DNA from 4 places in the Azospira sp. MPR-LB4 genome. Region 4 is predicted to be linked to each of the others. Evidence: riboswitches for the same ligand, from Rfam matches in the RefSeq annotation. Region 4 holds a riboswitch; each other region holds the start of a gene.
What was found. Region 4 has a riboswitch for cobalamin ahead of AC3QLZ_RS03765 (energy-coupling factor ABC transporter permease). Riboswitches for the same ligand answer to the same signal wherever they lie in the genome.
Positions count from the first base shown of each region.

Region 1: another riboswitch for cobalamin. It lies ahead of AC3QLZ_RS16495 (ribonucleoside-diphosphate reductase subunit alpha); the one in region 4 lies ahead of AC3QLZ_RS03765 (energy-coupling factor ABC transporter permease).
Region 2: another riboswitch for cobalamin. It lies ahead of cbpA (modified peptide precursor CbpA); the one in region 4 lies ahead of AC3QLZ_RS03765 (energy-coupling factor ABC transporter permease).
Region 3: another riboswitch for cobalamin. It lies ahead of AC3QLZ_RS16485 (TonB-dependent receptor plug domain-containing protein); the one in region 4 lies ahead of AC3QLZ_RS03765 (energy-coupling factor ABC transporter permease).

Region 1 covers NZ_CM179521.1:3,530,604-3,537,819, reverse strand. The annotation lists gene AC3QLZ_RS16525 (cytochrome D1 domain-containing protein) at 1-114, opposite strand, end outside; gene AC3QLZ_RS16520 (c-type cytochrome) at 140-493, opposite strand; gene AC3QLZ_RS16515 (hypothetical protein) at 1,464-1,934, shown strand; gene ilvN (acetolactate synthase small subunit) at 2,135-2,452, opposite strand; gene ilvB (acetolactate synthase large subunit) at 2,454-4,172, opposite strand; gene AC3QLZ_RS16500 (hypothetical protein) at 4,278-4,580, shown strand; cobalamin riboswitch at 4,777-5,027, shown strand; gene AC3QLZ_RS16495 (ribonucleoside-diphosphate reductase subunit alpha) at 5,157-7,216, shown strand, end outside.
Region 2 covers NZ_CM179521.1:2,209,608-2,216,823, reverse strand. The annotation lists gene AC3QLZ_RS10505 (alpha/beta hydrolase) at 1-367, shown strand, start outside; gene AC3QLZ_RS10500 (ATP-binding cassette domain-containing protein) at 482-1,390, shown strand; gene AC3QLZ_RS10495 (chemotaxis protein CheW) at 1,617-4,274, shown strand; cobalamin riboswitch at 4,414-4,614, shown strand; gene cbpA (modified peptide precursor CbpA) at 4,702-4,872, shown strand; gene cbpB (peptide-modifying radical SAM enzyme CbpB) at 4,869-6,239, shown strand; gene AC3QLZ_RS10480 (ABC transporter permease) at 6,330-7,130, shown strand; gene cutA (divalent-cation tolerance protein CutA) at 7,191-7,216, shown strand, end outside.
Region 3 covers NZ_CM179521.1:3,522,947-3,530,162, reverse strand. The annotation lists gene AC3QLZ_RS16495 (ribonucleoside-diphosphate reductase subunit alpha) at 1-346, shown strand, start outside; gene AC3QLZ_RS16490 (ribonucleotide-diphosphate reductase subunit beta) at 343-1,527, shown strand; cobalamin riboswitch at 1,679-1,932, shown strand; gene AC3QLZ_RS16485 (TonB-dependent receptor plug domain-containing protein) at 2,137-4,416, shown strand; gene AC3QLZ_RS16480 (MotA/TolQ/ExbB proton channel family protein) at 4,431-5,039, shown strand; gene AC3QLZ_RS16475 (DUF2149 domain-containing protein) at 5,017-5,358, shown strand; gene AC3QLZ_RS16470 (cobaltochelatase subunit CobN) at 5,342-7,216, shown strand, end outside.
Region 4 covers NZ_CM179521.1:828,924-836,139, reverse strand. The annotation lists gene AC3QLZ_RS03780 (energy-coupling factor ABC transporter ATP-binding protein) at 1-212, opposite strand, end outside; gene cbiQ (cobalt ECF transporter T component CbiQ) at 209-940, opposite strand; gene AC3QLZ_RS03770 (energy-coupling factor ABC transporter substrate-binding protein) at 934-1,305, opposite strand; gene AC3QLZ_RS03765 (energy-coupling factor ABC transporter permease) at 1,302-1,979, opposite strand; cobalamin riboswitch at 2,116-2,329, opposite strand; cobalamin riboswitch at 2,399-2,615, shown strand; gene AC3QLZ_RS03760 (acyl-CoA thioesterase) at 2,783-3,652, shown strand; gene AC3QLZ_RS03755 (diguanylate cyclase) at 3,908-5,302, shown strand; gene AC3QLZ_RS03750 (OprD family outer membrane porin) at 5,311-6,633, shown strand; gene AC3QLZ_RS03745 (YgjP-like metallopeptidase domain-containing protein) at 6,652-7,194, shown strand; gene dbpA (ATP-dependent RNA helicase DbpA) at 7,204-7,216, opposite strand, start outside.

The sequences.
Region 1 (7,216 bases), 1.0 Mb from region 4:
CCCCAGGTCGCCGCTGCCCCGGGGTGCCGGGGCGCTGGCGCAACCGGTCAGGAGGGAGAGCAGGAGAACAGGCAGAAGAAAGCGGCGGGAAACGACAGGCGTGGCAGGCGTCATGGCGGTCTTTCGCGGGGAATTCAAATTATTCGTTGGGGAAGCCGGCCTGGAGCTGCTGCACGATCCACTGGGCCTCGGCCTCGTTGATGATGCCCTTGAAGGGCGGCATGGGCGTGCCCGGCCGGCCATGCAGGATGGTGGCCACCATGCTCTCGGCAGGCCGCTGGCGGAAGGTCTCGGCAGTGAGGGCCGGCCCCAGGCCGCCCTTGAGGGTCAGGCCGTGGCAGGAACCGCAATCCTGACGAACCATATGCACCAATTCTTGGGCGCGGGGAGCGGGAACTGCCACTTCCGTGGCACTAACGGCAAGGGGCAGCAAGGCCGCGGTCAGGCCAAGGCCGCTCAGGCAAATGCAGGGGAAAGAAATGGCGGGCTTCATGGGCACCCATCTTGCCGCCCGGCCCACCAGGACACTTTGATAAGCATCAGCTTTCGATGCAGAAAGACCGTGGGGGTTGTAGGGGGAAATACAGACAGAGGCTGTTGTCGGCCACAAGCAGAGGTTGGGTTGCCCTAACACTGACGTTGCCCTGTGTGGTTGTCCACCATATGGATGTTGTTATACTGACGGGGAATATTCCAAATGACATAAATTGGCGTGCTTAGGGCGCGTGGCCATGATGCCTTCCTACGAAGACTGGATATCCCATTGCTTTGCCCGCCCAGTCTCTGACCCGGCTTGGTACTTCGACGTTGATTCTCCGTCGTGGGAGGCGCCGTCTTCAACCTCACTCCAGTTTATGACTCGCTTGTTCACATCGTCGGCGCATGTCTGTGAGCAGTTCACCGACGCACAACTGGACCAAGGCTTCTGGTACTTGGTGAGCCCATCGGGTAGTGATCACATGTTTGCCTTGCTTGATGAGTCACTTCCAGAGGCCAATCGCCTAACATGTCTTCGCGCAATGAATTCACTTTTCCAGGACCTCTTCGCAGCTCGCTGCACAGATGTGGCGTCAAGCAGAAGGCAATCCGGTGAAGGCCTCTCGCCCCTTAACTCCATTTGCCATATGTGGTGGGAGGTCATACCAATTCATGGCAAGCCAGCGGACTCAACTCGGCGAACCCTTGACGCCACTGTTCTTGAGGTACTTCAGTCGCAACTAGAGATTTCCTCAATCGCGTGTCAAGAGAGTGCTCTTCACGGTCTTGGGCACTGGGCGCACTACTACCCAGAGCGAGTTGAAGAGATCGTTGCCCAATTTCTTGAAAGCCAAAACGATAACGCAACGCTTCGCGCATATGCGACTGCGGCGGCAAAAGGAAACGTTCAATGAGCCGCCTCCCTAATCCCTTCGCTAAGGGGACCTGTCTGCGGCAGGCCCCTTACATCGAACGGTAGAGCGCTTATGTCGTCACGCCGCGTAATCGTCTTAGTGATTTTCTGTTCCATCGTTGCATTCTGCAGTGGCCTGGGGCTTGGTTTTTTTCAAGGCCTTTGGGCGTACAACGTTCTAGATTCCACTCCCCGTGCAGCTCTGGCCGTTGCAAACCTGCATGCGTTAGAAAAAGGCAATGAGAAACCAGTCAAGTTGCTTCTTGAAAGCCAGGTAGATTCTGCTCTTGGCTTCTATCCCTACATGCAAGAGCAATGGTGGTATGGGCTGTTTGAATCAGGCTGGTTGCTTGTCGATCCAAATGATTACCCAAACTATATCGAAAGAGCCGCGACCTATCGGAAGACGCATGTTTCACCACTTCGCGGGTGTGCAAGTACGCCGGCGGGAGAGCCGCTGACTGAAGCGCATAAGCAAATGTATGTCGAAATTAAAGAGCATCAAGACCGAGAGGATGCAACCGTGGCGAAGTATGCAAAGTAAGCGCCCTAACCCTTCCACCAAGAGGGACCGCCCACAAGCTGCGTTTTGGGTTCCCTTCGCGGCTTCGCCGCTACGGCGGCCTCTCAGGTCAAACGTTCCTGATCGTTCGCTTCTATAAGCCACCTACTTCCGCTTTTTGGGTCGATAGCCGACCTTCAGCACCGGCGCCCGCCTCTTCCTGAAGCGGGCGCTTAATTTTCTCAGCGGAAAAACTCCTCCAGCCGTTCAAACACCGCATGATCCGCCCCGTGGCGGCGGACCGTGCGCACGTCCTCCAGCTTCTCCACCTGCTTCACCATCTGCTCCAGGCGCCGGTCTTCCAGGACCAGTAGCCAGATGCGGCTGATGCTGCCGTCGCCTACGGGCAGGCAGAGGATGCCTTCCACGTTGTAAGCGCGGCGGGAGAAGAGGCCCACCACGTGGGACATGACTCCGGCGTGGTTATTCACTTCCAGTTCCAGCACGGTGCGCTGGGGGCGGGCCAGGGCGGCGTTTTCTTTTTTGCTGACGGCGTTCATCTCAGCCTCCAATCATGTCGGTGTTGGCGGCGCCGGGGGGCACCATGGGATAGACCTTCTCGTTCATGTCGATGAAGGCGTGGATGAGGCAGGGGCCGGGCCGTTGCAGGGCCTGGCGCAGGGCGGCCCGGGGATCGGCGGCGGTGTCCAGGTCCAGGGTGTCGATGCCGAAGCCTTCGGCGATCTTGAGGAAGTCGGGCTGGCCGGCGAATTTGGAGGCGAAATAGCGCTTGCCGTAGAACAGCTCCTGCTGCTGGTACACCAGGCCCAGGGCGTCGTTGTTCATGAGCACGATCTTCAGGTTGGCGCCGGCTTCGGCAATAGTGGCCAGTTCCTGGATGTTCATCAGGATGCTGCCGTCGCCGGTAAAGCAGACCACGGTGCGCTCGGGCTCGGCCAGGGCGGCACCGAGGGCGGCGGGAACGCCGAAGCCCATGGTCCCCAGGCCGCCGGAGGTGAGCCACTGGCGCGGCCGGCGCAGGGGGTAGGCCTGGGCCACCCACATCTGGTGCTGGCCCACGTCGGTGGCAATGGCGGCGGAATCGTCCAGACAGTCGGCCACGGCCTGGATCAGGCCGTAGTGGCTGCGCGGGTCTTCCAGGTTGGGCCGCTGCAGGCGGAAGCGGGAGCGCAGGTCGCCCATGTGGGTGAGCCAGCGCTTGCGCAGGTGGGCCTCCACCAGGGGCGAAAGTTTTTCCAGTACCTCGCCCACGTCGCCGGCGATGCCCACGTGGGCGTTCTTGATCTTGTCCAGTTCGGAGGGGTCGATGTCGATGTGGATGATCTGGGCCTTGGGGCAGAAGGCCGCCACCTTGCCGGTGGCCCGGTCGTCGAAGCGGGCGCCGACGGCGATGAGCAGGTCGCACTCTTCCAGCAGCAGGTTGGTGTAGCGGGCGCCGTGCATACCCAGCATGTGGATGGAGAGGGGATGGTCCACCGGCATGGCGCCCAGGGCCATGAGGGTCATGGTGGTGGGAAGCGACGCCTTCTCTGCCAGAGCCACGGCGGCCTCGGCGGCGCCGGAATGGACGACGCCGCCGCCCAGATAAAGGATGGGCCGCTCGGCGGCGTTGATCATGGCGGCGGCCTTTTCGATGGCCGCCATGTCCGGCGCCGGCAGGGCCTGGCGGCCGCCGGGGGCGGGCCACTGGCTGACCTCGATGGCCTGGGCCTGGACGTCCTTGGGGATATCCACCAGCACCGGGCCGGGGCGGCCGGAGGCGGCCAGGGTGAAGGCCCGGGGAATCACCTCCAGCAGCTCTTCTGCGGAGTTCACCAGGAAGTTGTGCTTGGTGATGGGGATGGAAAGGCCGTAGGTATCCACCTCCTGGAAGGCGTCGGTGCCGATCATGCTGCGGGGCACCTGGCCGGTGATGGCCACCAGGGGAATGGAATCCAGCTTGGCATCGGCGATGGCGGTCAGCAGATTGGTGGCACCGGGGCCGGAGGAAGCGAGGCAGACAGCGGGCTGGCCGCTGGCCCGGGCCATGCCCTGGGCGATGAAGCCGGCGCCCTGCTCATGGCGGGCCAGCACGTGGCGGATTTTTTCCGAGGCCGAGAGGGCGTCGTAGAAGGGCAGGATGGCGCCGCCGGGAATGCCGGAGACGGTGGTGACGCCCTGGCGTTCCAGCAGGCGGACGACGATCTGGGCGCCGGTAAGGGTTTCCGGCGCCGGGGCGGCATCCGTCTGGCGGGCGGCTTGGGGGGCTGGGGCATTCATGGCTGGGCTTCTCCTTGCGTGATCCGGTTTGGCTTGCCGGTCGGAGGGCCCAAAAACAAAACCCCCGCCGGGCTGTCGCGCCGGCGGGGGTTTTGTGGAATTCGGTTGGTTTCTTTACCGGACTTCGCTCATCCCAGCGGCGCACGCGCGTACTACTACGACTACGCGTACTACAGCGCCTACTACGCCAATGACGGACGCGCCCGCGCCGGCCCGGGAGGGCAGCGTGTTGCAGCGGTCGAAGTCGGCGAAGTTGTACATGGAGCTGATAAAGGATTCGCGGTTGAAGGCGGAAAAAAATTTGCCGGTAAAAAAAGTTTTTGCCACTGCTCCGGCAAAAACGATCCGACGATTATGCAGAAATTCCGGCGGGGCATGCAACAGGAAATTCACAGTTTCTGTGGATAAGTCTGTGGGCCGTTCCGGGACAGTCGGTGAAAAGCCACAGTATTACTGGGGATTAAACACTCTGCCCGTTTTCTGGGCAAAATGCTCCCGGCTGTGGAAAAGACCCTGTCGCCAAATACACTATATGTAGTTGTCTATTACTCTCGTACTACTACCTGTAGTGTCCAACCCCTTGCCCTCCGCTTGAGGGCTGGGGTAAAGTCTCCTCCGCGACGGTTCCCCGATTTCGGGACAAATGGGAATCCGGTGCGGCGATCAAGGAAGTCGGGATCAGACGGATTCCCCGCGAATCCGCAGCGAACTTTCCGCCCATGCCGGAGCTGCCCCCGCAACTGTAAACGGCGAGTTCGATGTCCACGCGTGCCACTGGGAGGCAGTTCCACCGGGAAGGCGGGCATCGGGCCAGGACCCGTGAGCCAGGAAACCTGCCGTCGCCAATTTTTCAGTCTGACCAGGGGCGGGGTGCCCCCCGGTGGATCGGGATTGTCCGCTGTCGGCCGCCATGGGCGTGCCCGCCGGCGCCTCGGCAGTCCCGCCGCCCTGGGCCCCCGTTCCGTTGATAACGGGAGTTCCACGATGCAAGCCGGCCTCTTCGCCACCCACCAAGCGTCATCCCACCTGCCCTCCGACAATCTGGACGACAGCCTGCCCAACGCCGCCGATCTGGCCGGCCGGGCCCAGTCCTTCGAGGTCATCCGCCGCAACGGTTCGGTAATGCCTTTCAATGCGGAAAAAATCTCCGTCGCCATGAACAAGGCCTTCCTGGCCGTGCACGGCAGCCAGGGCGCCGCCTCGGCCCGCCTGCGGGACCTGGTCTCCCGCCTCACCGCCATCGTCGTCCAAGCCCTCACCCGGCGCCTGCCCGGCGGCGGCACGGTGCATATCGAAGACATCCAGGACCAGGTGGAACTGGCCCTGATGCGTTCCGGCGAGCACGACGTGGCCCGGGCCTACGTGCTGTACCGGGAAAAGCGGGCCGCCGAACGGGCTGCCCAGGCGGCGGCCGCCCCCGCTGCCGCCGGCCCCCTGCTGCACGTGGTGGACGGCGACCGCCGCTTCCCCCTGGACCGGGCCGCCCTGCTGCAGCAATGCCGGGAAGCCTGCCAGGGCCTGGCCGACGTGGCTGCCGAAACGGTGCTGGAGCAGGCCCTGCACAACCTCTACGACGGCGTGCCCCTGGCCGCCGTGCGCCAGTCCCTGGTGCTGGCCGCCCGCACCCTGATCGAGCGGGAACCGGGCTACAGCAAGGTGGCTGCCCGCCTGCTGCTGAGCAGCGTGCGCGTCGAAGTGCTGGGGGAGGAAGCCAGCCAGGAGGCCATGGCCGCCCGCTACGCCGAAGCCTTCCCCGGCCTCATCCGCACCGGCGTGGACGCCGAGCTGCTGGATGCCCGCCTCAAGGACTACGACCTGGAACGCCTGGCCGCCGCCCTCAAGGCCGAGCGGGACCTGCAGTTCGACTACCTGGGCCTGCAGACCCTCTACGACCGCTACTTCCTGCACGTGGACGAGCGCCGCATCGAGCTGCCCCAGACCTTCTTCATGCGCGTGGCCATGGGCCTGGCCCTCAACGAGATCGACCGGGAAGCCCGGGCCATCGAGTTCTACAACCTGCTCTCCTCCTTCGACTTCATGAGCAGCACGCCGACCCTGTTCAACAGCGGCACCCGGCATTCCCAGCTCTCTTCCTGCTACCTCACCACCGTCTCCGACGACCTGGAAGGAATCTACCAGTCCATCAAGGAAAACGCCCTGCTGCAGAAATACGCCGGCGGCCTGGGCAACGACTGGACCCCGGTGCGCTCCCTGGGGGCCCGCATCAAGGGCACCAACGGCAAGAGCCAGGGCGTCATCCCCTTCCTCAAGGTGGTGAATGACACGGCCGTGGCCGTGAACCAGGGCGGCAAGCGCAAGGGCGCCGTCTGCGCCTATCTGGAATCCTGGCATCTGGACATCGAGGAATTCCTCGAGCTGCGCAAGAACACCGGCGACGAACGCCGCCGCACCCACGACATGAACACCGCCAACTGGATTCCCGACCTGTTCATGCAGCGGGTCATCAACGGCGGCGAGTGGACCCTCTTCTCCCCCAGCGACGTGCCCGACCTGCACGACAAGTTCGGCAAGGAATTTGAAGTCGCCTACAACGCCTACGAGGCCAAGGCCGACCGGGGCGAGATCCGTCTGTTCAAGCGCATTCCCGCCGTGCAGCTGTGGCGCAAGATGCTGACCATGCTGTTCGAGACCGGCCACCCCTGGATCACCTTCAAGGATGCCTGCAACCTGCGCTCGCCCCAGCAGCACGTGGGCGTGGTGCATAGCTCCAACCTGTGCACCGAGATCACCCTCAACACCTCCGATTCCGAGACCGCCGTGTGCAACCTGGGCTCGGTGAACCTGCCGGCCCACCTGATCCTGGTGGACGGCCAGCTGGTGCTGGACCAGGCCAAGCTGCAACGTACCATCCGCACCGCCATGCGCCTCCTGGACAACGTGGTGGACATCAACTTCTACGCCACCCCCAAGGCGCGCAACGCCAACGTGCGGCACCGCCCGGTGGGCCTGGGCATCATGGGCTTCTCCGATTGCCTGCACCGGCTGGGCCTGCCCTACGCCTCCGAAGCCGCCGTGGAATTCGC
Region 2 (7,216 bases), 1.4 Mb from region 4:
GCTGGACTATGCGAAGGAGCGCTTCGGCCACCTGCCCGTGGTGCTGGCCGGCTTCTCCTTCGGTGCCTACGTCCAGGCCAAGGTGGCCGCCCGCCTGGCCGAAGCCGGCCACCCGGCCCAGCGCCTGGTGCTGGTGGGCACCGCCTCCGGCCACGTCGAAGGCGCGCGCCAGTACAACACCAGCGCCGTGGCACCGGACACCATCGTCATCCACGGCTCCAAGGACGAAACGGTGCCTTTGGAAAACGTGCTGGCCTGGGCCGAGCCCATGGACCTGCCGGTGGTGGTGGTGGCGGGGGCGGACCATTTCTTCCACCGCCGCCTGCACGTCTTGAAAGACATCATCACCCGCGCCTGGAAACACTGACCAACCGATGCCGTGGCAGCCAGCAAGGACGGGCATCTCCGCCTTGCCTGGCCGGAGAACGGCATCCCTCCTGCCTTCCCGGGCAGGGCTCAAACAGAAATGGATAGGGCTCCTGTGCAACCTCTGATCGTCGAATCCCTGGTCAAGCGCTACGGCGATTTCACCGCCGTGGACGGCGTCTCCTTTGCCGTCGAGCCGGGCACCTGCTTCGGCCTGCTCGGGCCCAACGGCGCCGGCAAGACCACCACCCTGCGCTGCTGTCTCGGCCTCACGGCCCCGGAGTCCGGCGCGGTGCGGCTGAACGGCCTGCCCGTGCCGCAGGCGGCCAGGGAAGCCCGTCTGCGGACCGGTGTGGTGCCCCAGTTCGACAACCTGGACCCGGATTTCACGGTGGCCGAGAACCTGCTGGTGTACGGCCGCTACTTCGGCCTCAGCGACGCCACGGTGCTGGCCCGTATTCCCGAGCTGCTGGAATTCGCCGGCCTCGGCGGCAAGGAAAAGTCGCCCCTGAAGAGCCTCTCCGGCGGCATGAAGCGGCGCCTGACCCTGGCCCGGGCGTTGGTCAACGACCCGGACATCGTCTTCCTCGACGAGCCCACCACCGGCCTCGATCCCCAGGCCCGGCACCTCATCTGGGAGCGCCTCAAGGCCCTCACCGCCCGGGGCAAGACCCTTATCCTCACCACCCACTTCATGGACGAGGCGGAGCGCCTCTGCCACCAGCTGGCGGTGCTCGACCACGGCCGCCTGATTACCCAGGGCAGCCCCCGGGAGCTGATCGCCAGCCACATCGAGCCCCAGGTGGTGGAGGTTTACGGCGAAAACGCCCCGGCCTGGGCCGAAGGCCACGGCCATCTGGCGGACCGCTGCGAAATCTCCGGCGAGACGGCCTTCTTCTACTGCCGCGAGCCGGCATCCCTGCTGGAGGCCCTGACCGCCGCCCCGGGCCTGCACTACGTGCACCGGGCGGCCAATCTGGAAGACGTCTTCATCAAGCTCACCGGCCGCGAACTGCGGGACTGAGGGCCGCCTCCGGCCCCGGGAATTCCCGGGGGCTATGCAAAGCCGGGCTTCACGCTACAATCTCCCCACCCATGACCCGGGCATCGACCCGGGCGCCGGCAGCGGCCCAGGGCCAGCCCGCTGCCTGTCGTTCCCCATAAGGCCCGACCACCACCGCACGACCTCCCATATTCCGACTGGCAGGGGCCCTCACGCCCACCGCCGGCGCCATCCTAGGAGGAGTGCCATGCACGACGACAACCAGGGCCTGGTGGAGGCCTTCATCCCCTTCATGCGCAGCGTCGCCCAGTGCGAAAAGCAGCTGGAGAACCTCAATTTCACCTGGGGCATGATCGAGGCCACGGCCAAGATGAACTGCCCGGCCGAGGCCAAGACCATCCTGCCGACCATGGGCGCCACCCGGGAAGGATTCGGCCGCCTGGAGCGGCAGCTGATCGAGAACCTGGTGCAGGAGAACATCCGCAAGGTGGTGCTGGAGATCGGCTCCAAGGCCCAGGTGGCGGTGGACATCCTGATCCGCAACCTCTACGAGCGCACTGCCGACGTGGGTTTCCTGGCCACGGACGAGGACATCCGCGACTTCATCCGCCAGCGCAAGGAGGCGCCGGACCAGGAGACCCTGGAAGGGGAGAAGGCCCGCATCCTGCGCCGCCTGCAGGAGTACCGGGACAAATACACGGTGTACGACGAAATCCTGGTGCTGGACCTCAATGGCCGGGTCATCGCCCACCTGGACGGCGCCAGCCCCGTGCTCTTCTCCCAGGACCCCCTGCTGCAGCAGACCCTGCACACCGACGGCTATGTGGAGACCTTCCGCGCCAGCGACCTGCGCCCCGGTCTGGAGCGGGCCCTCATCTACTCCCAGCGCATCGACGACGGCGACAGCGGCGAGCCCCTGGGGGTGCTGTGCCTGTGCTTCCGCTTTGCCGACGAGACGGAGAGCATCTTCCGCAACCTGCGTCGCCGGGAGGACCGTTCGGTGATGCTGCTGCTGGACGCCCAGGGCACGGTGATCGCCTCCAGCGATGCCGACCACGTGCCCCTGGGCCGCCGCCTGGAGCAGGTGCGGGATGCGGATTACCGCATCGTAGATTGGGGCGGCCGCGAATACCTGGCCAGGACCTGCCCCACCCGGGGCTACCAGGGCTACGTCGGGCCCGGCTGGGTGGGCCATGTCATGGTGCCGGTCAGCTCCGCCTTCCGAGCCGGCCTGGGCCAGGCCGCCGAGAGCCTGCCGGCGGAGGTGCTGGAGGGCGTGCTGGCCCACGCCGACACCTTCTGCCCGGCCCTGGCCGACATCGCCCGGGGAGCCGAGGGCATCAACCTCTCCCTGCGCCGGGTGGTGTGGAACGGCCAGATCATGGCCGCCGACAAGCGGGGCGACCTGCTCAAGCTCAAATCCGTGCTGCAGCAGATTTCCGAGACCGGCGACCGCACCAGCGACCTCTTCGCCCGCTCCATCGCCGACCTCTACCAGACCGCCATCTCCTCCAGCCTGCAGGACGTGCAGTTCATCTCCCGCCTGATGATCGACATCATGGACCGCAACCTCTACGAGCGGGCCAACGACTGCCGCTGGTGGGCCCTCACCTCGGCCCTGCGCCGCAGCATGGCCGCCGGCCGTCCCGGCGAGGCGGAGGCCCAGGCCATGGCCGGCATCCTGGAATACATCAACAGCCTGTACACCGTCTATTCCCGGCTCTTCGTGTACGACCTTTCCGGCACCATCGTCGCCGCTTCCAACCTGCACGGCGACAGCCTCAACCTGGTGGGCAAGAAGGTGGATGCGGGCTGGGTCCAGTCCGTCTTCTACCTGCCCAGCACCCAGCATTACTGCGTCTCCCCCTTCGAGAAGAGCTGGCTCTACGGCGGCCGCCCCACCTACGTCTACAACGCCGCCATCCGCCATCCCGACGATCCGGCCAAGGTGGTGGGGGGCATCGGCATCGTCTTCGACGCAGCGCCCCAGTTCGCCGCCATGCTGGCCGATTCCCTGCCGCCCCAGGCCGGGGCCTTCGCCGTCTTCGCCGAGCGCAGCGGCCGCATCATCGCCTCCTCCGACGAACGCTTTCCGGCGGAAAGCCTGCTGGAGGTAGACAAGAGCCTCTTCGCCGCCGCCAACGGCGAGGGCCGCTCCCGGGTGGTGCAGCTGGCCGGGCGCACCTGGATCGTCGGCAGCACCGCCTCCTTCGGCTACCGGGAATTCAAGAACAGCGGCGATTACAGCAACGACGTGGTGGCCCTGGTGTTCGTCCCCGTGGGCGATGGCAGTGCCGCCGCAGCCCCCCGGGAGCGGCGCCCAGCGGTGCTGGAAGGCAGCTACGGCGACCTGCACGCCCGGGGCGGGCAGAGCGTGGAGCTGGCCACCTTCGTCGTCGGCGACAAGGTGTATGGCCTGCCGGCGGCCGAAGTGCTGGAGGCGGTGGACCCGGCCCGGCTTTCCCCCATGAGCGGCTCCCGCCGCTATCTTTGCGGCGTCATCAGCTTCCAGAGCGGTGGCGGCGACAGCGGCACCCTGGTGCCGGTGGTGGATATGCGCTTCCTCCTCAACTACCCGGCCAAGGAGGTGGACAACCACAGCCAGATCGTCGTGGTGCGGGTGCGGGACGGCCTCATGGGGCTGCTGGTGGACGATCTCTATGCCGTGCCCGAATTCGACGCCGAGCGCCTGGAGCCGATCCCGGAGATGATCCGCCAGGACGCCGGCTACGTGCAGGCCATCATCAAGCCGCGCCAGCCGGACAGGGAAAAAATCCTCCAGGTGCTGGACCCGGAGCGCATCTGCGGCGCTGCCCAGAGAAAGCCGGAGTCCGCCGCGGGCGGCGAGGTCCCGCGCCCGGCGGCGCCCCTGCGGGCCATCGGCGGGCCCGGAGGCGGACGCTGAAGGGGAAGGGCAAGGGGGCAGGGAAAGGAGGCAAGCGCAGGGCTGCCGGGCAAAAATCCGACCTCGGACAGAGGCGCTTTACCTGGATCAAATCCGGCTGCCGTCGGCCTTGACCCTCCCCGGGCCGGCGGCCAGAATCCGCCCCCATTCGGCTTCCGCTTTCGGAACACGGTGCAACTCCGTGGCGGGCCCGCCGCTGTAATCGGGGACGGTCGTTCCACGGCGTGGTGCAGTTTTTCCACGCCACCCACTGCCGCAGCAAATGCGGCGGGAAGGGGGAGCCCAGTAGCAGGACCGGTCGATCCGTAAGCCAGAAGACGGGCGGAAGTCGTGGAGTTCCAGGCAAAGGGCTCCGGCGGCATGTTTCTTTCGAGACAGGCCGCCGGAGCCCTTTTGCTTTTTTTTCATACCTTCGCGGGAGGACCCCATGAAAACCACCACTCAAGTTACCAGCCAAGCCACCACTGCCCAGCAGGCTGCCACCCAGCCCACCCAGGCCGCCGCTCCGGCCCCGGTCATCGCCAGCCGCAAGTCCTGCAACCCGGACGGCATCGGCCTCTCCCACTACGTCCTGATGGACCGGAAGGCGGCCAAGTGAACGGTCCGGCTCCCCACCTGCGCCGGCTGCAGCCCTACGACATCGGCCATGAGCGCTACGTGGCCCTGCTGCACCCGGAAACCGCCTTCTGGTCCCTGGTGGACAAGGACCGGGTGGAGACGGAATTGTGCGGCAGCGAGCTGGCCGAGCGCTTCCAGGCCCAGGCGGCGAAGTTCGCCCAGGAAATCCACGCCCTCCGCTTCGAGCTGAAGCCCTCCGGCGTCTATGTGAACCCGACGGAACGCTGCAACCTGGACTGCACCTACTGCTACATCCCCGACACCCTGCGCCGCCACGGCAGCGATATGCCGGCGGAACGGCTGCTGGGGGCCCTGCAGCGGCTGAAGGAATACTTCGCCACGGTGATGGACGGCGGCGAGGGGGCGCGCAAGCCCCGCCTCATCTTCCACGGCGCCGAACCCCTGATGAACCGGGAGGCCCTGTTCGCCGCCATCGACCTGTTCCAGGACGACTTCGCCTTCGGCGTGCAGACCAACGGCACCCTGCTCACCGATGCCGCCGCCGACTTCCTCATGCAGCGCAACGTCAGCATCGGCCTTTCCCTGGACGGTCCCACCGCCCCCATCACCAACGCCACCCGCCACACCTGGGCCGGCCAGGGGGTGCACCAGCACGTGCTGCGGGCCATGGAGCGGCTCCAGGGCTACGGCTCCTGGAGCGTCATCACCACCTGCACCACGGAAAACCTGGCCCACCTGACGGACATGGTGGAGCTGTTCCACCGCCACCAGGTGCCCACCTGCATGTTGAATGCGGTGCGCTGCACCCTTTCCGGCGCCCGGGGGGTCAAGCCGGCGGACGGGGATTTCGCCCGGGCCTTCATCGCCGCCCTGGAGCGGACCCACGAGCTTTACCGGGAGACCGGGCGCAAGCTGGTGGTGGCCAACTTCGCCAACATCCTGCTGGCCATCCTGGCTCCCACGGCGCGGCGCCTGATGTGCGACATCTCTCCCTGCGGCGGCGGCCGGGCCTTCTTCGCCCTGGCGGCGGACGGCGGCCTCTTTCCCTGCAGCGAGTTCATCGGCCTGCCGGCCTTCGAGGGCGGCAACCTGTTCACCGACGGCGTGGCGGCCGCCCTGGAGTCGCCGGCCTTCAAAGAAGTCACCGGGCGGGACGTGGACAAGTTCGAGCCCTGCGCTTCCTGCCCCATCCGCCACTTCTGCGGCAGTCCCTGCCCGGCGGAGGCCAACGAGATGAACGGCGGCATGGAGAAGACCGGCGCCTTCTGCCAGTTCTACGAGGAGCAGGTGCGCTACGCCCTGCGCCTGATCGCCGACGGCAAGTCCGACGACTTCCTCTGGGACGGCTGGGACCAAGGCACGGAGACGGTTTTCAGCGCCTGCTGAGGCCCGTTCGAGGCCCGTTTGCCCCCGGTCGGCGGCCCCGCCCCGACCGGGGTACTTACCTTCCGGGCGCCAAGGTCGGATAATGGCGCCATGAATGCCGCCACTTCCTCCCCTTCCCTCTACGCGCCGCCCCGCCTTTCCGCCCGCTGGTTTCCCGTGTGGCAACGCAATTTCCTGGTCTGGCGCAAGCTGGCCCTGCCTTCCATCCTGGGCAACCTGGCCGACCCCCTGATCTACATGCTGGGCCTGGGCTACGGCCTGGGCAGCATGCTGCCGGAGGTGGCCGGCACCTCCTACGTGGCCTTCCTGGCCGCCGGCACGGTGTGCGCCAGCACCATGAACGCAGCCACCTTCGAAGCCCTCTATTCGGCCTTCTCCCGCATGCACGTGCAGAAGACCTGGGAGGCCATGCTCAACGCCCCCCTGGAACTGGAGGACGTGATGCTGGGCGAGCTGATCTGGGCCGCCACCAAGAGCCTCCTTTCCGGCTGCGCCATCCTCACGGTGATCTTCGTCCTCGGCCTCTCCCATTCGCCCCTGGCCCTGGGAGTGCTGCCGGTGATCCTGCTCACCGGCCTGGCCTTCGCCGCCCTGGGCCTGATCGTCAATGCCCTGGCACCCTCCTACGATTTCTTCATGTACTACTTCACCCTCTTCATCACCCCCACCATGCTGCTTTCCGGCGTCTTCTTCCCCCGGGAACAGCTGCCGGTCCTGGTCCAGGGGCTGACCGAGGCGCTGCCCCTGACCCACGCCGTGCAACTGGTGCGGCCCCTGCTGCAGGGCCAGGTGCCGGCCAATGCCCTGCTGCACGTGGCGGTGCTGCTGGCCATCACTGCCGTCGCCTTCCTCGTCGCCCTGGTGCTGACCCGGCGCCGCCTGCTGCGCTGAGATGGCGACAGGCGCAGGCAGATCAAAACGCGAAACGCCGCTCTCGGCTAAGATGGCCCCATGACCACCTCCAAAAAAGCCAACCC
Region 3 (7,216 bases), 1.0 Mb from region 4:
CTCCCTCGGCCCCATCGACCGCATCCCGGACGAGCTGAAGGCCCGCTACGCCACCGCCTTCGAGATCGACCCCACCTGGCTGATCCGGGCCGCCGCCCGCCGTCAGAAGTGGATCGACCAGGCCCAGTCCCTCAACCTCTACGTGGCTGCCCCCTCCGGCAAGAAGCTGGACGAGATCTACAAGCTGGCCTGGACCCAGGGCCTGAAGACCACCTACTACCTGCGCACCCTGGGCGCCACCGCCATGGAAAAGACCAGTTCCCCGGTGGACCGGGCCGCCGCCCCCGCCGCGCCCGAGCCCAAGTTCTGCTCCATCGACAACCCGGATTGCGAGGCCTGCCAATGAGCCAACTGCGTTTCGACGACTGGGACGACGCACCCGCCGCCACCCAGCCCGCCCCGGCTGCAACGCCCGCCCGGCAAGCATCTCCAGCCCCCCTGCCCGCCCAGGCAGGAACGGCGGCGCCCCTGGCCGGCACTACCCCGGCAGCCGCGCCCCGCCTGCCTGCCGGCGGCATCTCCCTGGCCCCCATCAACCCGGAAGACAAGCGGGTGGTGAACGGCAAGGCCGACATCAACCAGCTGGCGCCCTTCAAGTACCCCTGGGCCTGGGAGTTCTTCCTCAACGCCAACCGCAACCACTGGACGCCCCTGGAAATCTCCATGGCCCAGGACGTGCACGACTACAACCACAAGCTGACGCCGGCCGAGCGCCACGTCTTCGAGAACGTGCTGTCCTACCTCACCACCTCCGACATCCTGGCCATGCGCAACATCGGCCTGGCGGTGATGGAGAAGATGAGCGCGCCGGAGCTGCAGATCTACCAGGCCCGCCAGGTCTATGAAGAGGCCCTGCACACCTGGACCTACCAGCACTGCATCGAAAGCCTGGGGCTGGACCAGAAGGAAATCTACAACCGCTACCGGGTGGTGCCGGAAATCCACGGCAAGATCGCCCTGGCCAACCGCCGCCTAGAGCGGGTGATGCGTTCCGACTTCGACCTGACGGACCGGGATAACCTGCACGAATTCGCCCTCTCCTACCTCTTCTTCGCCGGCATCTTCGAAGGCTGCTGGTTCTACAACGGCTTCACCCCCATCTTCGCCCTGCAGCGCCGGGGCCTGATGAAGGGAACCGCCGAGCAGCTGCAGTACATCATGCGCGACGAGGTGCTGCACTGCGCCTTCGGCATCCGGGTGGTACGCCAGCTCCTGCAGGAAGAGAACCTGACCCTGGACCCGGTCCAGGTCAAGGCCCTGTGGGAAGAGGCGGAAGCCGCCGAATCGGCCTACGCCGGTTACATCCTGCGGGAGCCCATCCTGGGCTACAACGCCGACCTGCACCGGGACCAGTTCCGCTTCATCGCCAACCGCCGCGCCCGCCAGCTGGGCCTGGCCGAGCCCTTCCCCGGCGCCGAGAACGTGCTGCCCTGGCTCGACGAACAGGCCAATATGCGCAAGGAAAAGAACTTCTTCGAAACCCGCGTCACCGAGTACCAGACCGGCGGCGCCCTGGCCTGGGACTGAGCCGGGCGGCAGCCAGCGGCGTCGTGTCCTGGACACTGCCCCGACCCCTGGCGGAGATGGGGTAGCTCAGGACACAGACTTTTGTCATAGATGGGATTGGGGGTATGATCGCGCTCCTGATCGCCTGCAGTTGCGATCCCGGCTCCCCAGGGAGCCATTAGCAGTCAAAGGTGTCCGGCGGCAGCAGCCGCCGGGTGAAACGGGAACGAAGTAACGGCCATCACGGCCCCAAGCTTCGGCTGCCCCCGCAACGGTAAGCCAGTGCGGATGTTCCACGGCCCTCCTCCCCGGAGCGCCAGCCACTGAGCCAGCCCGTCGCCCCCTCACCGGGGTCGGCGACTGGCTTGGGAAGGCGGAACATCAAGACTGGCGAGCCCGGAGACCGGCCTTTGATTTTTGCGTGCCCGCCGTCCATGGAGGACGGTGCTGGCACGAACCTGCCACCGACCGCGGGGTTGCGGACGGAGCGGAGCATGAATCGAAGCGCCGGCCTTTCCCTCTGAGCCGAGTTTCTGCCGCCTGCCCTCGGGCCGGCGGTCGCGCCTCATCTTTTATGCCCCCGTTTCCCGAAGCCCGGTCGGTAGCCATCGACTGGAGTCAGACAGCAACATGGGGAGCATCAACAACCAACAACCGCGGCGCCTCCTGGCCGCCGCCATCGCCGCCCTCTTTTCCCAGGCCGCCCTGGCCGCCGGAGAGCAGGGCGAGACGGAACTGGGCAGCGTGGTGGTGACCGCCTCGCGCATCGAGCAGACCACCCTGGAGGCCCCGGCCGCCGTCACCGTCGTCACGGCCGACAAGCTGGACGCCTCGGGCGCCATGCGCATCGGCGACGCCCTTACCGCCAAGGTGCCCAGCTTCTACATACGTAACGGCCTGGGCACCAGCACCCGCATCAACACCGCCCCCATCGTCTCCTTCCGCGGCCTCTCCGACGGCCGGGTGAAGATGATGGTGGACGGCATGAGTCTCTCCGACGGCAACGCCGGCGGCCTGGCCAGCCTGATGGGCATTCCCATGGGCGAGGTGGAGCAGATCGAGGTGGTGCCCGGCTCCGCCTCGGCCCTCTACGGCAGCGACGCCATGGGCGGCGTGGTCAATGTCATCACCAAGGTGCCCACCAAGCAGGAAACCCGGGTCAAGGTCAGCCGGGGCTTCGGCGACGGCGAGCGCAACGCGGTGGAAGCCAGCTACCGCAACAAGTGGGACAACGGCCTGGCCGCCACCCTGGGCTTCGGCTACGAGGACATGGCCGGTTTCGCCGGCAGCGACCTGGTGGTGCTGCCGGTGGGCACCACCGGCACCGGCGCCAACGCGGTCCAGGGCGGCCGGGCCACCACCACGGTGGATGGCAAGAAGGCCTATGTGGTGGGGGACCAGGGCGCCATTTCCTCCCACGCCAACAACCTGCATGCCAAGGTCTATTACAGCCTGGATGCCCAGTCCCGCTTCTTCGCCGGCTTCAACCGCAGCGAAAGCAGCATCGGCTTCGAGCGCTTCAACAACTACCTGAGCAAGAACGGCGCCCCCCTCGCCCTGCCCGCCAGCAACGTCTCCATCAACGGCGACAAGCTGGGCAGCATCAAGGAATCGAGCTTCTGGAATTCCAGCAATCCCAACTACCGCCAGGAGACCCGCTATTTCGCCGGTTTCGACGGCAAGCTGGGCAATGGCTACGACCTCAAGGCCAATGTGGGCTACTTCGACCGGGAGGCCTTCTACGTCGGCTCCGGCACCGGCGCCACCTTCGACAGCGGCCCGGGCACCCGCACCAGCACTCCCAACACCACCCTGGATGCCTCGGCCCAGCTGGGTTTTGCCGCGGGCAGCAACCAGTACCTGATCGTCGGTCTCTCCTCCAGCCGCAGCCACCTGCGGCGCAAGGTGTACCAGCTCACCAGCTGGCGCGATCCCGACAGCACCACCGGCGCCCTCAACGAACAGTCCGACGGGGAAAGCACCACCAATTCCCTGTTCCTGCAGGACCAGATCTTCGTCGGCGACGACCTCACCCTCTACCTGGGCGGCCGCCACGACCGCTGGAGCAGCCGGGGCAACATGCAGAAATACGTCGGTACGCCCCGAAGCAATCTGGACATCCCGGAGCGCTCCGAATCCGCCTTCTCCCCCAAGGTGGCGGCGGTCTACCGCCTGACGCCGGGCACCAGCCTGCGCAGCTCCTTGGGCAAGGCTTTCCGCGCCCCCTCCAACTATGAGATGTATGCCACGCCCAGCATCAGCAGCCGCCGCCTACTGGTGGCCGATCCCGATCTAAAGCCGGAAACCTCCACCTCCTGGGACCTGGGCGTCGAGACGGCCCTGGCCGGCCAGGGCTCGGCCAAAGCCACCTATTACCGCACCCGGCTGCAGGACATGATCTACCGCAAGCTCAGCCCTTACAGCGGCAGCCTGGCCGACGTGGACTTCTTCGCCGTGGCCACAAATGCCGGCGAAGCCAAGGTAGAAGGGATAGAACTGGCGGCGGAAATGCCCCTCACCTCCTGGCTGCGGGCCTCCGCCAGCTACACCTGGACCGACAGCCAGATCACCCGGGACGAAAGCGGCACCGGCCTGCAGGGCAAGCGCCTGCGCTATGTGCCGAAGAACACCGCCTACTTCGCCCTGGACGCCCAGTGGCAACAGTGGCGCGCCTACCTCTCCGCCGCCTACACCGGCGAGCAGTTCAGCAAGGAAGACAACAGCGACGTCATCAAGAACGTCTACGGCGGCGTCAGCAAGTACTGGCTGGCCAACCTCAAGCTGAGCTACCAGTTCGACAGGAATTTCAAGGTCAGCGCCGGCATCAACAACCTCTTCGACAAGACCTACTACGAGTACTACCAGATGCCCGGCCGCAATGCCTTCATCGAGCTGAGCGCCTCGTTCTGACCCTGGGAGCCATCATGGAAATCGTTACCCTCATCGAGCAACTGCTCTACCAAGTCTCCACCGCCCTCTACCTGCCGGTGATCGGCGGCTGCGCCCTGCTGGTGGCCTACGTGCCCCTGCAACTGGGCATCACCCTGTTCGACGCCTGGCAGCGGCGCCGCGGCCATCTGCCGGAGGTGGAAAGCTTCAAGCTGCGCCTGGGCCAGCTGCGGCACCGCCTGAAGGGCTATCCGCGCCGCCTGGAAATCGAGGTGGAACGGCTGCTGCAGGCCGAGGAACTGGAACTGTCGCGGCGCCTCGACCGCATCCGCTTCGTCATCAAGGTGGGGCCGGCCCTGGGCCTCATGGGCACCCTCATCCCCATGGGCATTTCCCTGGCCGCCCTGGCCGAAGGCAACATCCCCAAGATGGCCGGCAGCATGGTCACCGCCTTCACCGCCACCGTGGCCGGCCTGGGCGCCGGGGTCCTCGCCTATCTGCTGGCCCTCTCCCGGGAACGCTGGGTGCGTGCCGACGTGCGCGAAATGGCCCACGCCGCCGAACTGGCCCTGGCGGAAAGCGGCCAGCCCCTCCCCCATCACCTGCAGACGGAGGCCGACGATGCGGTTGCTGCAGCGGCGTAGGCGCTTCTCCCTGGATGGCGAGGCCCTGGAAGACCCCATCGCCGGGGTCGCCAACCTCTTCGACGCCAGCATCGTCTTCATCGTCTCCATGATGATCGCCCTGTTCATGGCCTACAACATGATGGACCTGCTGGACCCCAGCTCCGAAGTGACCATGGTGAAGAAAAACGCTAACGGCGAGATGGAGATCATCACCAAGAAGGGCAACGAGATCAAAGCCGCCAAGGTCACCGACCAGAAACTCTCGGGCCGGGGCGAGCGCCTCGGCACCGCCTACAAGCTGCCCGACGGGAGGATCGTCTATGTACCGGCCGACTGAGGGCAGGCGCCCGATCCTGTTCCACCTCCGGCACCTCTTCCTGGGCCTGGCCCTGCTGCTCCTGGGCCTGGCCGCCCAGGCCCGGCCCCTGTCATTGGTGCTGTTCCCCGGCGACCCGGCCACCCTGACGGCGGTCAATGCGGTACAGCAGCTGCAGCGGGAGCCGGCCTTGAAGCAGGTGCGCTTCCACATCGCCTCCTCCTCCCAGCCCAGCCCGGCGGACCTGGAAGCCCTGGCCAAAGCCGACCTGGCCCTGATCTACAACATGGGCCGGGACCTGGCGAAGCAGATTGCCCCCGCCGTGGCCGAAATCAACCGGCGCGGCGCCAAGGCCTACGCCGTCGGCTCGCCCTTCGAGGAAGGGGAACGGGATGCGGGCCTGAGCCGCAACGAGGAACTGCGGGCCTACGCCCAGGCCGGCGGCGTGGACAACTACGCTGCCATGCTGCGCCTGGCCCTGGCCCGGGAATTCGGCCTGCCCCTGGCGGCCCCGCCGCCCCGCCCCTTCCCCGCCGTGGCCCTGTGGAATCCCCGCAGCGGCCAGCTCTTTAGCCGTTTCGAGGACTACGCGGCGGACTACCTGCGGCAGCGCCCCGGCGCCGCCGAGCGGGTCTGGGTGGGCATCGTCTTCAACCGGGTCACGGCCCAGGCCGGCCGCTCGGCCCTGCTCGAAGCCATGGTGGAAAGCCTGGAGCGGCGGGGCTTCAACGTCGCCCCGGCCTTCGGTTTCCCTTCCGAGAATGCCGTCAAACAGTACTTCATCGACCCCAGGGGCAAGGCCCGGGTGGCGGCCCTGGTGGGCCTGGCCCTGAAGATGGGCAACGTACCGGAGAAGACCATCCCAGTCATGCAGGCCCTGGACGTGCCCGTGGTCAATGCCCTCTCCCTCTTCAACCAGAGCCGCCAGGAATGGGAGGATTCGCCCATGGGCCTGAGCCTCAACGAGCGGGCCTGGCAGATCGCCGGAGCCGAATTCGCCGGCGCCGTGGCTCCCACCGTGGTGGCTTCCAAGGAGCGTCTGACCGATCCCCGCACCGGCCTGGAATACGTGGTGGAGGCCCCCATCCCCGAGCGCATCGAGCGCCTGGCGGACCGGGTGAAGAAATGGGTGGAGCTGCGCTACGAGCTAAACACCAACAAGCGGGTGGCGGTGATCTACTACAACTATCCGCCGGGCAAGGAGAACATCGGCGCCTCCTATCTCAACGTGCTGCCCCGCTCCCTGTGGCAGATTCTCTCCCGCCTGGAGCAGGCCGGCTACAACGCCCAGGGCCGCCCGGCCACGGAAGAAGCCCTGTTCGACGCCCTGCGGGAACACGGCACCAACATCGGCAACTGGGCTCCCGGTGCCCTGGAAAAAATGGTGCGCAGCGGCCACGCCATGCTGCTGCCGGTGAGCGACTACCGCAAATGGTTCGACCGCCAGCCGGAAAAGCTGCGCCGCGCCATGGTCCAGGCCTGGGGCGAGCCGGAAAACTCCAGGGTGATGCTGTGGAAGGACGGCAAGGGCAAGCCCCACTTCGTCTTCCCCGCCCAGCGCTACGGCAATCTGGTCTTCGCGCCCCAGCCTTCCCGGGGCTGGGAGGGCGATATCAAGAAGATGTACCACGACGTGGCCCTGCCGCCCCACCACCAGTACCTGGCCTTCTACCTGTGGCTGCAGAAGGGCTACCAGGCCCATGCCATGGTGCATGTGGGCACCCACGCCACCCATGAATGGCTTTCCGGCAAGGAGGTGGGCTTCACCGCCGCCGATCCGGGGGAGGCCATGGTGGGCGACGTGCCCCAGCTCTACCCCTACATCGTGGACGACATCGGCGAGGCCCTGCAGGCCAAGCGGCGCGGCATGGCCACCATC
Region 4 (7,216 bases):
TCCACCGGGGTGCCGGCGTAGTGCACCCGGCCGGCGGCGGGGCGCAGCAGGCCGTTGCAGTGCTGGAAGAGGGTGGTCTTGCCCGAGCCGTTGGCGCCGATGAGGGCGTTGCGGCTGCCCCGGGAAACGCCCAGGGAACAGCCGGCCAGGCCCGCGCTGCCGTCCGGGTAGCGGTAGTGCACGTCCTCCAGCTGCAGCAGGGGCACGCTCACCGGCCGCTCCAGGCGAGCAGCACCAGGGCCAGGGCGGCCACGCCGGCCAGGCCGGCATCGCGCCGGGCGTGGGGGTGGCGGCTGCCGAGGAAGCGCAGGGGACCGTCGTTGTTGCGGGCCAGGGCCGCCAGGTGCAGGGCGTGGGAACGCTGCCACACCTGCAGGGTGAGGTGGGCGGCCATCTGCCCCAGGCTGCGCAGCAGGCGGCTGCGGTCCAGGTGGCCGAGGCGGGCGGCCTGGGCGGCGCGCATGTCCTGCAGGGCGGCGGCGAAGACGAACAGGGTGCGGTAGCACAGCACCATGATGTCCAGCAGCACCTCGGGGGTGCGCAGGCGGCGCAGCAGGGCGATGAGGTCGCTCAGGGGCGTGGTCAGCACCAGGAACAGCAGGGCCGCCAGGGCGCCCAGGGAGCGGGTCGCCACCACGGCGGCCTGGTGGGTGCCGGCGGCGGTGGCCTGCAGGCCGCCCCCATCCACGGAGACGGCCAGGGAGAGGGCGCTGATGGCGAGGAAGAAGAGGGCCGGGGCCGCCACCCGCAGATAGAGCAGGGGCGATACCCGGGCGCCGCCGATGGTCACGGCCGCCAGCAGGGCGGCCACGCCGAGCCCGGCGGCCGGGGTGGCGGCGGCGACGAAGGCGGCCGTCACCCCGCCCAGGGCGAAGAGGCCCTTGGCCTGGGGCGCCACGCCGCGCCAGCGGTTGGCGTAGGCCGACTGCTCGATCAGCACGCCGGCCCTTCCTGGTCCTTGTCTTCGCGCCGGGCTGCCGCTTCACCGCGTCGTTGTTCCCGGCGCAGCTTTTCCCGGGTGCGGGCGCAGCCCAGGTAATAGCCGATGAAGCCGGCGCCGAGGGCCGCCTGCAGGGCGAAAAGGAGGGAGGCGATCTCGCCGCTGGCCGGCTCCAGCAGGGGCTGGAACCAGGGCTGGTAGTCCGGGGCGATGCGGGTGATGAGGGCCTGGGCCTCGCTGTCGGCGCCGCCGAAGATTTCCGCCGGCTGGCCGTCCGGCCCGACCGGCCGTTCCACCAGCCACAGGGGCAGGGCCGCCAGCAGCACCACGGCGATGAGCAGCAGCAGGTTCTGGTGGCGCTTCATGCCCGCACCTCCGGCGCCGGGGCCACGCCCAGGTCCTGCAGTTCCTGCGGGTTGAAGCGGGCCAGGGCGTTGCAGATGACCACGGTGAGCAGGCCCTCGCTGATGGCCAGGGGAATCTGGGTGAGGGCGAAGATGCCGGCGAACTTGAGGAAGGAGGCGCCAAAGCCGCCCACCGGATCGGGGAAGGCCCAGGCCAGTTGCACCGAGGTGGTGACGTAGGTGAGCAGGTCCGCCAGGCTGGCGGCGAGGAACACGCTCACCGCCAGGGAGGCCTTGAGGCGGCGGGCCAGGGCGAAGATGCCGTAGGCGGCGAAGGGTCCCACCACGGCCATGGAGAAGATGTTGGCGCCCAGGGTGGTGAGGCCGCCGTGGGCCAGCAGCAGGGCCTGGAACAGCAGCACCACGGCGCCGATGGGAGCCATGGCGGCAGGGCCGAAGAGCACGGCGCCCAGGCCGGTGCCGGTGGGGTGGGAACAGCTGCCGGTGACCGAGGGCAGCTTCAGGGCCGAGAGGACGAAGGTGAAGGCGGCGGCCACTCCCAGCAGCATGCGCTGCTCGGGATTTTCGCGGATGCGGCGGTTCACGGAACGGATGCCCCAGGCGACGAAGGGGGCGGCGGCGACGCTCCAGCCCACGGCGTGTTCGATGGGCAGGAAGCCTTCCATGATGTGCATGAGTCTCTCCCTCGGCGAGCATGACGGTGGCGCACCAGGCGGGGGAGTTGTGGCAGGTCGGATAAAGGGCCGCGGCGGATGGAACAGCGAGGAGGCGGCAAATCACCAGAACCGTTCCCGTCACCCCGGGGAATGGTGCAACTTGTGATGTCAGGCCGGTCTTCTGGCTTGCCTTCATCCTTCCCTGCCGGCCTTCCCGTGATGAACCACAGTGGCGTGAGGCAGCGTCGTCTGGCTTACAGCAGCGGGGGCTGCGCCGGACTGTCCTGGGTGGTCCCTGGAGTCACCGGCTTCCCGTTTCACCGTCCCCGCAGAGCGCGAGGCACGGCACCTGAATCGGGGCGGATGATAGCCCACTCCCCCCGGGCTGGGCAATCCGCCGCGCCAGGCGCGGCGTTTGGCGAATCGGTCGGGGCGGGTTAGACTGGCCCCGCTTCGGTTCCCCCCTCCAGGGGATGAAAAGGGAATCCGGTGCGAGACAGGGCGGCGACGCCCCGACTCCAGTCCGGAACTGCCCCCGCAACTGTAGGCGGCGAGCGTTGCGCTCCACTCTTTGCCACTGGCGATACTGCCGGGAAGGCTGGCGCAACGTGACGACCCGCAAGTCAGGAGACCTGCCGCGGCATTACTTCATATCAATCCTAATTGGGGCGGGGTGTCCCCTGAGGAAGGTAAATGCGCGCATTCCCTGACTGTCATCGTTGTCCGCTCTCGGCTGCCTGCCGCTCCGAGCCGCTTTGCCGCGGCCCGGGGTGTTCGCCCTTCTCCGATGCTCCCGCTCCGCTTTATCCAAGGAGTTGCGCATGCGCATGGAAGCAATGGAAATCGGCGCCGTCGTGGGGACGGCCGCCCAGCCCGTAGAAGCCAATCCCGCCCCCACTTCGTCCACTTCGCCGCGGCAGCAGCAGGCCACCCTCATGGTGGACGTGGTCTTCCCCGAACAGGTGAACCATCACGGCACCCTCTTCGGCGGTTCCGCCATGGCCATGATGGACAAGCTGGCTTTCCTGGTGGCCACCCGGGAGACCCGCCGGCCCATGGTCACCGCCAGCAGCGGCCGCATCGACTTCCGTAAGCCCATTCCCCAGGGGCGCCTGGTGGAACTGTCCGGCCGGGTGGTGCAGCGGGGTCGGCGCTCGGTGCAGGTGGAGGTGGCCCTGGCGGCGGAGGACCTGGCCACCGGGCTGCGGGAGACCAGCGCCACCGCCCACTTCACCCTGGTGGCGGTGGACGGTCCAGGGGCGCCGCTGCAGGAGGACGACGAGAGCTTCGCCCAGCTGCCCGGCATCGGCCCGGTGACGGCCATGGTGGAGATGGTCTTTCCCGGCCACACCAACCACCACGGCAGCCTCTTCGGCGGCCAGGCCCTGGCCTGGCTGGGCAAGGCGGCCATGGTGGCGGCCAGCCGCCAGGCCCGCATGCCGGTGGTGATGGCCGCTTCCGAGCGCATCGACTTCCACGCGCCGGTGCTGGAGGGGGAGATCGCCGACCTGGCGGCCCGGGTGGTGGCCATCGGCAACAGTTCCATGACGGTGGAAGTGCTGCTGCACGCCGAGGCCCTGCTCACCGGCCAGCGCCGCCTGTGCACCCGGGGCCGCCTCACCATGGTGGCGGTGGGCTACGACGGCCGCCCGGTGCCCGTGCCCCAGCCCCTGGGGCGGCGTCTGGCCTAGGCGCCGGCCATCGCCCGCCCCGGTCGGGGCGGGCGCCCGGTTTCCGGCCCGGAACGGCAGGCGGCAGGCTGCCCGGCCGGGCAGCGGCCCCCCACCGCGGTGTGACATAGTCGAGCCAATTCAGCGGTGGCGGGCCGTTATACTGCCGACAGAACAAGATGGGCCGGAGCCCGTGCCGTGATCGGCATGGCGCCTTCCGCAACCCAGGCTGCCCGGGCATCGGCAGTGACGATCCCTCCAACCTGCCTAGTCCCCATGTCCCTCAAGACAGCCCTGGCCCTGTGCGCCGCCTGCCTTACCCTGAGTCCGCTGCCCGGCGTCGCCTCCGAGCCGGCGTCCATCGTCTTCACGGCTGCCGAGCAGGCCTACCTGGACAGGGTGCAGTCGGTGAAGATGTGCGTCGATCCGGACTGGGAGCCCTTCGAGCGCATCAACGAGCAGGGGCGGCACGAGGGTATCGGCGCCGACCTGGTGCAGCTGGTGGCCCAGCGGGTCGGCCTGCGCATCGAGCTGCTGTCGGTGCGGACCTGGGACGAAAGCCTGGCCGCCGCCAAGGCCGGGCGCTGCCAGCTCATGAGCTTCCTCAACCAGAGTCCGGAACGGGACCGCTGGCTGAATTTCACCGCTCCCGTGTTCACCGACCCCAACATCATCGTCACCCGGGAGGAGCACGCCTTCGTCGGCGACCTCCTCGGCCTCAGCGGCGAGAGCGTGGCCCTGCCCCGGGGCACCATGGTGGAGGAGCGCATCCGCAAGGACTTCCCCAACCTGCGGGTGATCCTCACCGGCAGCGAGCCGGAGGCCGTCTCCCTGGTTTCCGAGCGCAAGGCCGACCTGACGGTGCGCTCCCTCATCGTCGCCGCCTACGCCATCCGCAAGGAAGGCCTGTTCAACCTCAAGATCGCCGGCCAGATTCCCGCCTACACCAACCAGCTGCGCATCGGCGTGGTCAAGGACGAACCCCTGCTGCGGGACATCCTGGACAAGGGCGTGCGCACCGTGACGCCCCAGGAGCGGGAGGCCATCGCCAACCGGCACGTGGCCATCAAGGTGGAGCAGCACACCGACTACAGCCTGCTGTGGAAGAGCCTGGCCGTGGCCGCCTTCGTCCTGGCCGTGGTCATCTACTCCAACCGCAAGCTGAGCGCCCTCAACCGGGAGCTGGAGCGACTTTCCGTCACCGACAAGCTGACCGGCCTGTTCAACCGCATGAAGCTGGACGAGGTACTGGAAAGCGAAATCCAGCGCTCCCAGCGTTTCGGCCAGCCCTTCAGCCTGATCCTGCTGGACCTGGACCACTTCAAGCTGGTGAACGACTGCCACGGCCACCAGGCGGGGGACCAGGTGCTGCTGGAAGTGGCCCGGCTGCTGCAGCGTCACACCCGGGAGACGGACCTGGCAGGCCGCTGGGGCGGCGAGGAATTCATGGTGGTCTGCCCCCACACGGACGAGGCGGGGGCCCGGGTGCTGGCCGAGGACCTGCGCCGGGTGTTCGAGCTCAACGAGTTTCCGGTGGTGCGGCAGAAGACCGCCAGCTTCGGGGTCGCCACCTACCGCCCCGACGACCAGGCCAAGGACATCGTGGCCCGGGCCGATGCCGCCCTGTACCGGGCCAAGGACCTGGGCCGCAACCGGGTGGAATGGCAATAGGCGCGGGCGTGGGGCGCTGCCTTCGCCTGCTGGTCCTGGCCTGCCTCCTGGGCGCCTCGGTCCAGGGCCGGGCCGGGGACGATGGGGCGGAGGCCCTGGCGGGCACCACCTTCTTCGGCTACGGCAAGGCCATGCACGTCTTCGACGACAAGAAGGGCGGCCGGCCGAACCAGAACACCGCCGGCTTCGGCGGCAAGCTGGGCCTGGAGAGCGGCGACTACCGGGGCTGGCGCCTGCGGGCCGCCTGGTACACCACCCAGGACCTGGGCTTGGCCCGGGACAATCCGCGCCAGACCGACGCCTACATGTTCGGCCTGGACAAGCGCCCCTATTCCCTGTGGGGCGAGGCCCAGCTCATCTACAGCCGGGGCCGCAGCCGCCTGACCCTGGGGCGCCAGGAAATCCAGTCGCCCCTCATCAACAGCTACGAATACCGCATCATCCCCAACCTGTTCGACGCCTACGTGCTGAGCAGCCGGGAGCTGCCCGGCACTACCCTGACCCTGGGCTACGTCGGCCAGATGTCGGGCCTGGACGGCCTGGTGAGCTTTTCCGATTTCCGCAGCATGTCCCAGCAGACCTACACCTCCCTGCTGGTGGACGGCCGGGGCCGGCCGGATGCGCGCAACGGCGAGACCCTGGACCCCTCCACCGTGGTCGGCCACCGGGGCGTGTGGATGACGGGGGTGGCCTACGAGGCGGAGCACAAGCTGCAGCTGTGGCACTACTACGGCCGCGACACCCTGCAGACCGTCTATGCCGACGGCCGCTTCAAGCAGCCCCTGGGCCGGGGCTTTACCGCCCTCATCGACGGCCAGGCCTACCGGGTGTCGGAGGTGGGTGCCTTCCGCGACTACCTGGCCCGCCACGGCCTCAATGCCAGCTACGGCCTGGCGGGCCTCAAGGGCACCCTGGCCCACGCTCCCAGCGGCCTCAGCCTGGCCCTGATGGCCAACCGCTTCGGCGGCGACCAGCGCACCGTGACGGCCTACGGCAACTGGGGCGGCTATCCGGAATTCGTGCTGATGCCCTATCTCTACGCCGAGAACGACGCCATGTCGGCCATCGCCCGCAGCCGCCTGCGCAAGGCCACCCTGCTGCTGGACCTGGGCCCCTACGGCCTGCCGGAGCACAGCCTGCTGCTGGGCCACGCCCGCATGGACATCGACGAGGCCATCCTGCCCGGTGCCGACATCATCGCCAACAGCCTCATCTACCGGGCCCGGCTGACGCCCCGGGTCTCGGCCCGGCTGCACCTAGAAGCGCGCAGCTCGGCCCATTCCCGCTACGACAACCACTTCCTCACCCTGGGCCTGCGCTACGACTTCTAGCGGCCCTCAATTTTCACCATGACCAACAAGCGACCCTTGGATTATCTGGCCGGCTATCCGGCCGAGCTGACGGCCCGGGTGCAGCACCTGATCGGCCAGGGCCGGCTGGCGCCCTGGCTGCTGGAACGCTATCCCCGGGCCCACGAGGTGCGCACCGACCGGGCGCTGTACGACTACGTGCTGGAGTTGAAGGGGCGCCATCTGCGCAATGCGGAAACGCCGAGCAAGGTGGCCTTCGACAGCAAGCTGCATGACCTGCGCAACGCCCTTGGCACCCACACCACGGTGGCCCGGGTCCAGGGCGGCAAGTTGAAGGCTAAGCGGGAGATCCGGGTCTCGGCCCTGTTCCGGGAGATGCCGGAGGTCTTTCTGCGCATGATCGTGGTCCACGAACTGGCCCACCTCAAGGAGCGGCAGCACGACAAGGCCTTCTACCAGCTGTGCCGGCACATGGAGGCGGACTACCACCAGCTGGAATTCGACCTGCGCACCTACCTTTGCTACCTGGAACAGGGCGGTGCGCCCCTGTGGGCCGCCGCCTCGCCCTCTTCGCCGGAATAAAGCCCCGGCCTAGTTTTCCAGC